2 regions of the Klebsiella quasipneumoniae subsp. quasipneumoniae genome follow, and region 2 is predicted to be linked to the other one. Evidence: predicted binding sites of a transcription regulator. Region 2 holds the regulator's gene; the other holds the start of a gene.
What was found. Region 2 encodes PurR, which represses purine synthesis genes. Its sites were predicted from a motif close to CANGCAAACGTTTGCNTG; they were not measured.
Positions count from the first base shown of each region.

Region 1: the regulator PurR is predicted to act here: its motif matches at 4,372-4,389, upstream of LGM20_RS23775 (NCS2 family permease).

Region 1 is NZ_CP084876.1:4,958,200-4,965,208, forward strand. It holds gene LGM20_RS23765 (LysR family transcriptional regulator) at 99-980, shown strand; gene LGM20_RS23770 (Na+/H+ antiporter) at 1,116-2,762, opposite strand; gene LGM20_RS23775 (NCS2 family permease) at 2,910-4,259, opposite strand; gene LGM20_RS23780 (glutathione S-transferase family protein) at 4,650-5,318, opposite strand; gene soxR (redox-sensitive transcriptional activator SoxR) at 5,578-6,036, opposite strand; gene soxS (superoxide response transcriptional regulator SoxS) at 6,121-6,450, shown strand; gene LGM20_RS23795 (EAL domain-containing protein) at 6,435-7,009, opposite strand, start outside.
Region 2 is NZ_CP084876.1:2,290,120-2,297,128, reverse strand. It holds gene LGM20_RS11155 (Grx4 family monothiol glutaredoxin) at 1-85, opposite strand, end outside; gene LGM20_RS11150 (C40 family peptidase) at 426-1,298, shown strand; gene LGM20_RS11145 (helix-turn-helix domain-containing protein) at 1,253-1,738, opposite strand; gene sodB (superoxide dismutase [Fe]) at 2,220-2,801, shown strand; gene LGM20_RS11135 (MFS transporter) at 2,861-4,030, opposite strand; gene cydH (cytochrome bd-I oxidase subunit CydH) at 4,198-4,290, opposite strand; gene purR (HTH-type transcriptional repressor PurR) at 4,583-5,608, shown strand; gene punR (DNA-binding transcriptional activator PunR) at 5,627-6,538, opposite strand; gene punC (purine nucleoside transporter PunC) at 6,651-7,009, shown strand, end outside.

The DNA of each region.
Region 1 (7,009 bases), 2.7 Mb from region 2:
TAGTCCTGAAAAAAGAAGTCAGGCATGCAGTATAGAGAGCCGCCGACGCGGACAGAAATGAATTAAAATCATCGCAGGTATAGTCTCAGGGAATAATTATGGATATCCGAACGCTGCGCTATTTCGTTGAAGTGGTTCGTCAGCAGAGTTTTACTCGCGCGGCGGAAAAGCTGTTTGTCACACAGCCCACCATCAGCAAGATGCTCAAAAATCTCGAAGATGAACTGAACTGCACGCTGTTGATCCGCGACGGCCGCAAACTGCTGCTTACCGATACCGGGCGCGTGGTTTTTGAACGCGGCCAGGCGATCCTCGGCGAGTTCAGCCAGCTGGAGTCAGAGCTGAGCGATATCAATCACCTGCATAAGGGGGTGCTGCGTCTTGGCATTCCGCCGATGGTCGGGATGCTGATGGCGGAGCCGATCAGCCGTTTCCGCCAGCGCTACCCGGGCGTCGAGCTGAAAATCGCCGAGTTTGGCGGCCTGACGGTCCAGCAGGCGGTCAGCAATGGCGAACTTGATATGGCGATGACCGCCCTGCCGATCGAAGAGGGTAGCAGCCTCACCACCCTGCCGTTGTTCAACCACCCACTGTGCGTCCTGACGCCCAGGACCGCGGCGTGGGAAGGCAAAACGTCGCTCTCGCCGGCGGAGCTGGCGGCGCATCCGCTGGTTATCTACAACGAGGAATTTGCCCTCAGCCAGCAGCTGATGCGCCTGTTTAGCGAGCACGACGTGAAGCCGCGGATCGCCGTGCGCAGCGGCCAGTGGGACTTTCTCGCCGCCATGGTGCAGGCCGGCATTGGCGTGGCGATCCTGCCGGAGCCGATTTGCCAGCGTCTCGACCCGCAGAACTTTTGCTGGATCCCATTGCAAAGCGAGCTGCGCTGGGAGCTGGGGATGATTTGGCGGGAAGGCGTGTATATGTCGCGCAGCGCTGAGGCCTGGCTGGCGTGCAGTAAAGCGTTCTGGCTGGAATAACGCCTGGCGGCGCCAGGCTGGTGCGCATCGGGTGGATACCGCGGAGGTTGTCGGCCCGGTAAGGCGTCAGCTGCCCGCGGGCGCACGTGCGTTACGAGAGATCACCCGGCGGCGCTACGCCACCGGGCCTGACGATCACTGATCTTCGATCAACAGCGCTTCCAGCAGGTCGAGGTCGTGCAGCAGCTTCTGCAGCGTCTCGTTACTGATCTGCCGGGTGGCGCGCAGATGGTACAGCTCACCGCGCTCAGAGCGCAGCGCCGCCAGGCGGAAGCGCCGCTCCAGGCTCTCTTCGAGCATCGAGGTTTCCACATCGTTACGACCATCGGCGCGGCGGCGCAGGTTACCGATCACCCGCGAACTGACTTCGGTCAGCAGCTGGTTATCGATATTCTCTTTGGTATCCGCCGCCAGCCGCTCTTCCATCTTCTGGATCGCCACAATCGCCACGTCCGCCGTCGCCGCGCGCGCCAGACGCTCCTCTTTCCGCTGCTGCACATTATCGCTCGATTCAATGTGGCGCAGCAGGATCGGCAGCGCAATCACCCCAACGAACAACGAGAACAGGATCACCCCGGCGGCGAGGAAAATCAGCTCATAGCGCGCCGGAAAGACATTCCCGTCCGGCAGTAGCAGCGGAATAGAGAGCACACCGGCGAGGGTAATCGCCCCGCGCACCCCGGCAACGGAGGAGATCAGCAGCTCGCGCGTGGTCCAGGAGCCAAACTCCATCGGTTTCTTCTTCAGGAAGCGCTGGCTAAGCTTACGCATCGACCACAGCCAGCCAAAACGCACCAGCATCAGCGCGGCATAGATCAGGATGATGTCGGTAAACAGCATCCAGGTCTCGACATTAGGGTCGGCTTCCGCCGCCACCAGCGAGCTGGAGAGGATATCCGGCAGCTGCAGGCCCAACAGCAGAAACACCATGCCGTTAAAGACAAACTCCAGCATCGCCCAGGTGCTGTTGGCGCGCAGGCGCATCGCCAGCGGCGCGGTACGCATCACGCCGGAACGGGTGATGGTCATCCCTGCCGCCACCGCCGCCAGAATGCCGGAGACGCCGATATGTTCGGCAATCAGATAGGAGGCAAACGGCAGCAGGAACAGCAGGACGATCTGCGTGGCGGGCTCGTCACCGCCCCAGCGGCTGAGGAAGCGCATCGAGCGGCCATACGACCAGCTCACCACAAACCCGGCCAGCACGCCGCCAATCGCCACTTTCAGAAACTCGACGGTGGCGCCGCCGACGGTAAAGACCATGGTGCCCATCGCCACCGCGACGGCAAACTTGAGCGAGACCAGGCCGGAGGCGTCGTTCATCAGCGCCTCACCCTGCAAAATGCCCATGATTTTTTTCGGTATCCGCCCTTCCCCGACGATACCCGAAAGCGCCACGGCATCGGTCGGCGACAGCACGGCCGCCAGCGCGAACGCCGGGATCAGCGGAATGCCCGGCACAATCCAGTAGATCAGAAAGCCGATGCCGACCACCGTCACGACCACCAGCGCCAGCGCCAGGCCGAGGATCTCGCGCCCGTGCTCAATGAATTCGCGAGTTGGCGTTTTCCAGCCGTCGGCGAACAACAGCGGCGGGATAAACAGGACCAGAAACAGCTCTGGATCAAATTCAACATGCAAACCAAAGGTCGGCCACGCCAGAAGCGCGCCAATGGCGATTTGCATCAGTGGAAGTGGAACCTGAAAGGGCAGTACGCGCGTCACTACCCCGGAGAGTGAGACCACAAGGGTCATGATGAGGATGGTAAAGAATATTTCCATGTGTTCCCTGTTTGCTGCGTTTTCTTTTATACCTGTGAGGCGTCTTGCCTTTGAATCATACGCTACCCAGATTAACGCAAATGGAAACAGGATGTGGCTTAAAAATAAAACGGGCGGCCTGAGCCGCCCGTGAGGAGCACAAAGGGTTTAAATCGCCCACCCGCCGGCGTAGAACACCACCAGCGCCACCGCGATAATCACCGTGCCGAGGTTCAGCTTACGCCACTCGCCGGAGACCAGGCGGCCGATCACCAGGGTCGCGAAACCGATCATGATGCCGGTCACGATGTTGCAGGTCAGCACGATAAACACCGCGGTGATCAGGCCAGCCATGGCGTCAACGAAGTCATTGAAATCGATCTTCGCCACGTTGCTCAGCATCAGCAGGCCGACGTACATCAGCGCCGGCGCGGTCGCGTAGGCCGGCACCAGATAAGAGAGCGGAGAGAGGAACAGGATCAGCAGGAACAGGACCCCTACCGTCACCGCGGTCAGGCCGGTTTTACCGCCGGCTGCCGTACCCGCCGCCGATTCGATATACACCGCCGCCGGCGCCGCCCCGACTAAGCCTGAGAAGACGCTGCTCAGGGAGTCGGTGGTCAGCGCTTTACCGCCGTTGATGATCTGTCCGTCTTTGTCCAGCAGGTTCGCCTGACCGGCCACCGCGCGGATGGTGCCGGTGGCGTCAAAGACCGCCGTCATCACCAGGGCCAGTACGCTGGGCAGCACGACCGGATTCAGCGCGCCGACGATATCCAGACTGCCAATCAGCGAGTTGCCCTGGTCATCGCTCAGGGATGGCATGGCGAAAATCCCGGAGAAATGGACGTTAGGATCGAATATCAGGCCGACAATCGACACGCCGATAATGGTCAGCAGAATACCGCCCGGTACCTTCATTTTTTCCAGACCGATGATCACCGCGAGGCCAATCAGCGACATCACCACCGGGAAGCTGTCAAAGTTCCCCAACGCCACCGGCAGACCGTCCAGCGGGTTTTTGATCACCAGGCCAACGCCATTGGCGGCAATCAGCAGCAGGAACAGACCGATCCCGATCCCGGTACCGTGGGCCACGCCCTGCGGCAGGTTGCGCAAGATCCAGCTGCGGATGCCGGTTGCCGAGATCACCGTAAACAGGACGCCCATCAGGAATACCGCGCCGAGCGCCACCGGAATACTGATGTGCTGCCCCAGCACCAGGCTGAAGGCGGTGAAAGCGGTCAACGAGATAGCGCAGCCGATGGCCATCGGCAGGTTTGCCCATAATCCCATCGCCAGCGAGCCAACGCCCGCCACCAGACAGGTAGAAACAAACACCGCGGCCGGCGGGAAGCCCGCTTTTCCGAGCATGCCCGGCACCACGATGACGGAGTACACCATTGCCAGAAAGGTAGTAAGACCTGCAACAATCTCCTGACGCACGGTGCTACCGCGCGCCGAAATTTTAAACCAGGCGTCTAATGAACCGCCGGTACGCGCTGAAGGCGTAGACATAGAAAACTTCCCCTGAAAATTTTTATTGTTCGTTGATATGCGTGGTGGACCTTCCACTGCCAGTTAAACGCGATCTCCTTGTACCGAATCGCAGCGCCAGGGGGGCCGCAAAAAAGCAAACGTTTAACTCCGCGCATACACTACGGTGTGTCAACCTTATCAACTCCCCCCGGCTAGCAGAAAAAAGAGGGAGTAAAACAGAAAGGCAAACGATTATCCGGCCTTTAGATAACCCTTTTCAACCGATGTTTATCGTATTTCGCTAAATTTCGCTTATGACGAACAGAAAATAACCAGCCGATGCGCAAACGTTATCGTCCATGCGCAATCCGCTAACAATTTTTTAGTGAGTTGCTTTCATTTAGCCGCGTCATCGGATCCGCTGATACTTCAGGCGCCGGGTAAGGTGAAGGGGCCGCCGCGCTCGATAGCCCGCTGCCAGGCCGGGCGCTGTTCCACCCGCTGTCGCCAGGCCTCAATATGGCGAAGATCATGCATGCCGCCGCGGGCCAGCAGCGCCATCACCGGGAAGCTCATCTGGATATCGGCCATGCTCAGCCGATCGCCGGCAAACCATGGCCGCGTGGCAAGATGGTCGTCAATGAACCGCGCATGGGTGGCCAGCTGAGGATCGAGCCACGCTTTCTGGATACCTTTGCCCAGCAGCGAGCCCAGCGAGCGGACGCCAAAGGGCACCGGGGGTTTGCCGAGGCTGGCGAACACCAGCTTCATTAACAGCAGCGGCATCAGCGAGCCTTCGGCATAGTGCAGCCAGAAGCGGTACTGCAGTTTGTCATCCGCGCCCTGTGGCTTCAGCAGCCCATCGCTGTCCCAGCTCTCCTGCAAATACTCAAGGATCGCTCCGGACTCCGCCAGCACATAGCCGTTGTCTTCCAGCACTGGCGATTTCCCCAGCGGGTGGATTGTCTTCAATGCCGCTGGCGCCAGCATCGACTTTTCCCGCTGATAGCGGACTATCTGATAAGGCAGCTGTAGCTCCTCCAGCGCCCACAGTACGCGTTGCGATCGTGACTGATTAAGATGATGTACCGTCAGCATGGGCCTCTCCCGTGGTTTGTTCAAATTAACTATAGGAACAGGCGCGGATTGCCGGGAAAATTTCGGCAAAATAGTGAGGAAAAAACGGCGGCGGATGCCATAGTTAAAGTGTCGACGCAAACCGGAACCTCCATCAACAGATTGCGCAATACTGAGGGACGTCGACGTCGGGGGAAACCCTCTCGTGAACCAACGAGATAATGCGAAAGACCAAGACCGGAAAACAACTAAAGCGCCCAGTTGTGGCGCTTTAGTTTTATCACTCCTCCTCCAGCAGCCGGGCGCCGGTCCCCTCTTCCCCCAGTTTATCGCCCGGGTTGCGTAGCGGGCAGTCGCGCCGCGATAAACAGCCGCAGCCGATGCAGCCGTCGAGCTGGTCGCGCAGCGCCGTCAGGGTGTGGATACGCCGGTCCAGCTCCTCGCGCCACTGGGATGACAGCATTTTCCACTCTTTTGCGCTGAGATTGTGCCCTTCCGGCAGCACGCCAAACGCGTCGCCGATGGTGGCCAGCGGGATGCCGATACGTTGCGCAATTTTGATAATCGCCACCGCGCGCAGGACATCGCGCCGGTAGCGCCGCTGATTGCCGGCATTCCGCTGGCTGTGGATCAGCCCTTTACTCTCATAAAAATGGAGGGCCGAGACCGCCACGCCGGTTCGTTTTGCCACTTCCCCGGGCGTCAGCAGCATTTTGATGCGGGGTGATTTCTTTTCCATAAAGCGCTTTACCTCAAGTTAACTTGAGGAATTATACTCGCCCGCAGACAAAACGACGAATCGAGAATTGAGAGAGGCCGCTTTATGTCCCATCAGGATATTATTCAAACACTGATTGAATGGATTGATGAACATATCGATCAACCACTTAACATTGATGTAGTCGCCAGAAAGTCAGGATACTCGAAGTGGTACCTGCAGCGGATGTTCCGCACCGTGATGCATCAGACGCTGGGGGATTATATTCGTCAGCGCCGTCTGCTGCTGGCGGCGGAGGCGTTGCGAACCACCCAGCGGCCGATCTTTGATATCGCCATGGATCTGGGCTACGTCTCGCAGCAAACCTTCTCGCGAGTCTTCCGCCGGGAGTTCGACCGCACCCCCAGCGACTACCGCCATCAGATCTCCGCGTGACGCGACGGCTGAGGCACGTTCACGGGCGCGGGCGCATTGGCTAACCACTGCATAAACTCCCGCGCCGGCATCGCTTTCGCAAACAGCCAGCCCTGGCAATACTGCACGCCGCGCTTGTAGAGCCAGCTTACCTGCTCAGGCGTCTCCACGCCTTCCGCGATAGTCTTTAGACGCAACCCGCGCGCCATCTCGATGATGTGTTCGGCAATCAGGTGGCTGGTGTTGTTGGTGGTCAACGTATCAACGAAGGTTTTATCGATTTTAAGGATATCGACATTCAGGGCGTGCAGATTATGCAGATTCGAATAGCCGGTGCCGAAATCATCGATGGCAATTTCATAGCCCGCTTCGCGGAACGCCTGAATCACCGGCGTGGTCTTCGGTACGTCGATAAACCCCCGCTCGGTTACTTCGATTTTGATCTGCCCGATACAGACCGCATAGCTGCGCGCTTTCTCACTGATCTGTGAAATCAGCCGCGCCGAGTGGAAGTCCGACGCAGAGAGATTGATCGCCACGTACAGCTGCGGATGGCTGGCAAGAAACTCTCCCATTTCGT
Region 2 (7,009 bases):
TTGGCAGCTTCGGCGAACCTTTCATGTACAGCAGGATCGGGTTTTCAGCGATTTGGCGTTGGATCTTTTCTAAAGTCGAGCTCATTGTCGTGCTTCCTTAAACTTCTTTCTACGGCAGTAACTTGTCATTGTAGCGTCCCGAGGGCAGGACCGATAATAACATTTTTTTCACTATTCATATTTTATCTTCTGTTGCGCGAAGTTGCCTTAAAAATATCATTTTGCCGTCACGGGCAGGCGCGCGTTGCGCATTTTCTGTGCGAGGCGGTCAATGTCTGACGCGTTTTCTTGCAATCGTTAACCAATCGACATTTTTGATACAAAAGAATATTAACTTTCCGGGTTTTTATGCTTTAGAATCGTTCCGGTTTGTCATTCATCGTCAGGCATTTGTACATGTCTGTAATTAATCAGGGGATTGCTCAGTGGCGCGGCTAAACAAAATCGCGATATCGCTCTGTGCATTACTGTTCACATCTATCTCATTCACGCCACTGGCTCAGGCTTCAGGGCATACGCACGCCTCCGCCTCGCCGAAGGCGTTGCCCGCGAAAAGCGGCTCAGAGCGCAAGAAAAAAACAACCAGTCAAAAAAGTAAAACCACCGCTAAAACCACCAGTAAAAAATCCTCGAGCACCCGGCTCCCTACCCGCTCTACCGCAGCAAGCCAAACCGCGCTTCATCGTCAGGCCGCCGGCGCCACGAAAAAATGCGTGCTGCGTAAAGGGTATAAAAAGCAGTGCGCAAAAACGGTGGCCGCCAGCGCCGAGCCGACCCTGGCGCTGAACAGCGTCAAAAGCAAATGCGTGGTGCGTAAGGGCTATAAAAAACGCTGTAAACCCGAGGCCAGCGAAGCGAATCTGACGATCGCCGACGCGCATAAAGTCCGGGTGCAAAAAGCGCAGAGTACCGCCATGAACAAACTGATGGGCCAGCTGGGTAAACCGTATCGCTGGGGCGGCACCTCGCCGCGCACCGGGTTCGACTGCAGCGGGCTGGTCTATTACGCCTACAAAGACCTGGTCAAGATTCATATCCCGCGTACCGCCAATGAAATGTACCACCTGCGCGATGCGCGTCCGGTCGATCGTGACGAACTGCAGAGCGGCGACCTGGTCTTCTTCCGCACCCGCGGACGCGGCACTGCCGACCACGTTGGCGTTTACGTAGGCAACGGGAAATTCATTCAGTCCCCGCGCACGGGGCGCGATATTCAAATCACCTCCCTGAGCGAAGATTACTGGGTACGTCATTACGTCGGCGCCCGTCGCGTCATGACCCCGAAAACCATTCGCTGATCCCGGTCTGCCGCTACGGCGGCAGCCCTCTTCACCTGCGCGTTCTCCGCCCCCACCGTCAGGGGAAACTGCATATTCGCCTCTGTGACCGGCGCTTCCCGACGATAGCGGGTGGGCGACATGCCAAAGTGACGGTGAAAGGTGCGGCAGAACGCCGCCTGCCCGTCGTACCCCAGACGTTGGGAAATACTCTGCATGGAGGCCTCGGTCTGCGTTAAGTAGATTGTCGCGATGGTCATCTTCCGGCGGCTGACGTAGCTCGCCAGCGTGCAGCCGGTCACCATGGCGAATTGCCGCTGGAAATACCAGTGCGAGTAGCCGGACTTTTTCGCTACCGCCCTCACCGGCAGGGTGTCAAAAATATGTGCTTCGATCCAGTCAACGATCCCCTGCACGACCGGGATCATTTTCGGGCTTACCACTTCATCTGTTTTTGCCATCGTAGCCATCCTGTGGAAATTGCTGCCGGTGGCTATATTTGTCATACAAATATCAAAATAGACAATGAATTATTGGCATAGCGGCGATTACCTGAAAGCATATCGTCATTAATCATTTGATTTAAAATGATTATTTTCACTCAGTCGTTTGCGCTGCGGGGGTCTTCAGATGGCCTGATGAGAAATTAACCATCGCGGCGAGAGGCTGGAGACCCAGCCTCCTTTTACTTATACATTTTTGCAACATCTGCGGGCGTCTTAACGCGCCGCTCCGCAGAAAACGGTTAAGCCTTCGGCAGTTGCGCCGGCGATAATAGCCTTTATCGTTGTAAGGCTTTTCACTGCCTGCGGCAAATGTTAACATTCTCAATACAATAACAGGCCCGGGACGCGACAGCGTCGGGCGGTCAGAACGCGATTCAGGTGAAAACCTCATCTTGTCAATGTGAGATAAAACAAAAAAGTTATAAGGAGAGTAGCAATGTCGTTTGAATTACCTGCATTACCATATGCAAAAGACGCCCTGGCGCCGCACATTTCCGCAGAAACCCTGGAATACCACTACGGTAAACACCACCAGGCGTATGTCACTAACCTCAACAACCTGATCAAAGGCACCGCGTTCGAAGGTCAATCGCTCGAAGAGATCGTGCGCACCTCTGAAGGCGGCGTTTTCAACAACGCGGCGCAGGTCTGGAACCACACCTTCTACTGGAACTGCCTGGCGCCGAACGCCGGCGGCGAACCGGAAGGCGAGCTGGCGGCCGCGATTGCCAAATCCTTCGGCAGCTTCGCAGAGTTTAAGGCCAAATTTACCGACGCCGCGGCGAAAAACTTTGGCGCTGGCTGGACCTGGCTGGTTAAAAATGCCGACGGCAGCCTGGCTATCGTCTCCACCAGCAACGCGGGTACCCCGCTGACCACCGACGCGAAGCCGCTGCTGACCGTTGACGTCTGGGAACATGCTTACTACATCGACTACCGCAACGCCCGTCCAAGCTATCTGGACCACTTCTGGGCGCTGGTTAACTGGAAGTTTGTTGCCGCTAACCTGGCCGCATAAACGACAAACCGCAGCAGAGTGACCCCTGCTGCGGTTTTTTTTACACCCTTCCCCACCGTTTATGACTGGCTGGCAAAGGCCTCCTCCGGCTGCGCTCGTCCGCTAAACCAGACCAGCAGCAGCGCCAGACCGGCAATAATCGCGCCCATCACCGGCACAAACGCATATCCCAGTCCGCCGGAGATCACCGCTCCGCCGGCGGCGGCGCCCAGCGCGTTGCCCAGGTTGAACGCCCCGATATTCACCGAAGAAGAGAGACCCGGCGCCTCATGCGCCACGCGCATCACTCGCATCTGCAGCGGCGGCACTACCGCAAAGGTGGCTGCGCCCCAGACGATCATACTGATAGCCGCACCCGCCTGGGATTGCGCCAGCAGCGGTATCGCCAGCATGATCGCCATCAGCAGCAGTAGAAAGCCTTTCAGCGTGCGGGAGACCGACCGGTCGGCGAATTTGCCGCCCAGATAGTTGCCCAGCGAAAAACCAACACCAATCAGCACCAGCATCGCGGTGATAAACAGCGATGAAGCATGGGTCAGCGTATTCAGTACCGGCGAAATGTAGGTATACAGCGTAAACATCGCCCCGGCGCCCAGCACGGTGGTCAGTAAGGCAGAAAGCACCTGCGGCCGTAACAGGACCGAAAGCTCTTGTTTGACATCCGGCCGCTCGCCCGCGCTGCCCTTCGGCAGGGAGAACCACAGGCTCACCATCGCCAGCAGGCCTAACCCCGCGGTGGCGAGGAAGGACATCCGCCAGCCGATGGTTTCTCCAAGCCAGGTCGCGGCAGGCACGCCGCCGATATTAGCGATGGTGAGGCCCATAAACATGGTGGCCACCGCGCTGGCCTGCTTGTGCTTGGGCACCACGCTGGCCGCCACCACCGACCCCAGGCCAAAAAAGGCGCCGTGATTGAGGCTGGTAATAATGCGCGACAGCAGCAGCGTGGTGTAATCCGGCGCAATGGATGACAGCAGGTTGCCGACGGTGAAGATCCCCATCAGAAAAATCAGCGCATTGCGTCGGGCGCGATGGGACAGCAGCAGGGTCATCAGCGGCGCGCCGACCATGACGCCGATGGCATACGCACTGATCAGCATTCCCGCTACCGGTATCGAGACGTCCACGCCCTTGGCAATCACCGGCAGCAATCCCATCGGGGAGAACTCGGTGGTCCCGATGCCAAAGGCGCCGATCGCCAGCGCGAGTAAAGGAAAGTTGATTTTCATTCAATGACTCCATCAGACCGTCAGGGAGGACGGCATAACATCAGAAGTCAAAAGCATGACATCAATCACAAAAAAACAAAAGTGAACGAAATGACAAAAGATTTTTGCAGAATTGATAATAATGGCGGGATACGGGGAGGAGGCCGCGCTCCTCCCTCATCGGAACATTAGTGCAGTATGGCGGTCAGGCTGAATGCGACGATCACGCCGAGGGCAATAATCGTGGTGATCAGCGAAAACTTTAAATTGGTATCCATCATTTTTCCCTCTTGTTATCCCCACACCAAAAGTGAGCTTGCTCATTTTTGCACAAAAAATCGCAAAAATCTTCCGGGATTTAGGGCGATGCACATTTTTGCTCTTCCACTTTGCCCCAAGATCGGACAAAATCCCACGCTAATTTAAAAGCGTATCGGCCATTGACCCCTTCCTGTCGTTCTGTGTCGTTTTCCCGACGTGATGCAATGTTGAAAATTGTATTCAGGGTGTGTGTAGGCAAACGTTTACGTATCGATGATCAGGCGATCAGGTCAAGGCATGGAGTGAGATGTAATGGCAACTATTAAAGATGTAGCGAAGCGCGCAAACGTTTCCACTACAACTGTATCACATGTAATTAACAAAACCCGTTTCGTTGCCGAAGAGACGCGCAATGCGGTATGGGCGGCGATTAAAGAGCTGCACTACTCGCCGAGCGCCGTGGCCCGCAGCCTGAAAGTCAATCATACAAAATCGATTGGCCTGCTGGCGACCAGTAGCGAAGCCGCCTATTTCGCTGAAATCATTGAGTCCGTTGAAAAGAGCTGCTTCCAGAAGGGCTATACCCTGATCCTCGGCAACGCCTGGAACGACCCGGAAAAACAGCGGGCCTATCTGTCGATGATGGCGCAAAAACGCGTCGACGGTCTGCTGGTGATGTGTTCCGAATACCCGGACTCCGTCCTGAGCATGCTGGAAGAGTATCGCCATATTCCGATGGTGGTGATGGACTGGGGCGAAGCAAAAGCCGACTTTACCGATGCGGTAATCGATAACGCCTTCCAGGGCGGGTATATCGCCGGACGTTACCTGATTGAACGCGGTCACCGCGAAATCGGCGTGATCCCGGGCCCGCTGGAGCGCAACACCGGCGCGGGGCGACTGGCCGGCTTCATGCAGGCGATGAAAGAGGCGCATATCAGCGTGCCGGAAAACTGGATTGTACAGGGCGACTTCGAGCCGGAGTCCGGCTACCGCGCCATGCAGCAGATCCTGAGCCAACAACACCGTCCAACGGCGGTCTTCTGCGGCGGCGACATTATGGCGATGGGCGCTATCTGCGCCGCGGATGAAATGGGGCTGCGCGTGCCGCAGGACATTTCGCTGATCGGTTATGATAATGTGCGCAACGCCCGCTATTTCAGCCCGGCGTTAACCACCATTCATCAGCCGAAAGATTCGCTGGGTGAAGCCGCGTTCAATATGCTGTTGGATCGTATCGTCAACAAGCGCGAAGAGTCGCAGTCTATTGAAGTGCACCCTCGGCTGGTCGAACGCCGCTCGGTGGCGGATGGCCCGTTTGTCGACTATCGTCGCTAAAGCACTGGCGGGCGCGGATCACTCCGGCGCCCGCAGCCACTCCCGATTCAGCGTGTCGCTGTCCCCCAGGTAGTCCAGCATCCAGTTTAACGCCGGCGAAGCATCATTCTGCTGCCAGGTCAGACAGCAGGCCGCATCCGGAAACGGATTTTCCAGCGCCAGCGCGGTCCACTCGCCGCGATCCACCCATGGCCGGGCGAAATGGCTTGGCACCATGCCGACGCAGAGCCCTGCCGACAGACAGGTAGCCGACGATTCCCAGTCGGGGACCACCACCCTCTTCTGGTTATCCAGCAGCCACGTTGTCCGTTTGGGCAACGAACGCGAGGTATCTTCCCGCACCAGCGACGGCCAGTTGCGCAGGACATCGTCGCTCAGCGGCCCCGCCATCTTCGCCAGCGGGTGATCGCTCGCCACCACGCAGTCCCAGCTCAGCATCCCCATATCGCGGAACGCATAGCGGCCCCCAACCGGAATAGAGCGCGTTGCGCCAATCGCCAGCTCCACGCGGCCGTCGGCCAGCGCATCCCATACGCCATTGAACACTTCCTGAAAAACGATCAGCTCGACGTCGGGAAAATGGCGATAGAAATCCACGATCATCTGGCGCATCCGCGCGGGTTTCACGATATCGTCCACCGCGATCGACAACTGCCCGCGCCAGCCGTTGGCAATTTGCTGGCACTGCTGGCGGGTGATCTGCATTTTTTTGATAACAGAGCGCCCTTCCTGTAAAAACCAGACCCCGGCGGGGGTCAGCTCCACATCACGATGACGGCGCTCAAACAACGGGACGGCCAGCCACTCTTCGAGCTGACGCACGGTATAGCTGACGGCGGAAGGCACCCGATGGAGCTCCTGCGCCGCCGCGCTAAAGCTGCCGTTACGGGCGACGGCATCAACCACTTCCAGAGAGTATTCAGACCACATTTTCTGCCTGCAAAATTTTTGAATGCATGTGACAAATATTAGCGTTTCACAAGCCACAATGCACTCCCTACACTCTGCGGCATCGTACCTGTACTCCAAAAATGAGAACGTTATGTCACAACCTGGGAAAGGATTTTTAGTCTGGCTGGCCGGCCTGAGCGTGCTGGGCTTTCTGGCCACCGATATGTACCTGCCGGCATTTGCCGCCATGCAGCAGGATCTCGACACCTCCGCCGCATCCATTAGCGCCAGCCTGAGCCTGTTCCTCGCCGGCTTCGCGCTGGGCCAGCTCTTCTGGGGGCCGCTGTCAGACCGCTACGGGCGCAAACCGGTGCTGCTGAGCGGCCTGGCGATTTTCGCGGTCGGCTGCCTGGGGATGCTGTGGGTGCAGAACGCCACGCTTATGCTGGCGCTGCGTTTTCTGCAGGCGATTGGCGTCTGCGCCGCGGCGGTTACCTGGCAGGCGATGGT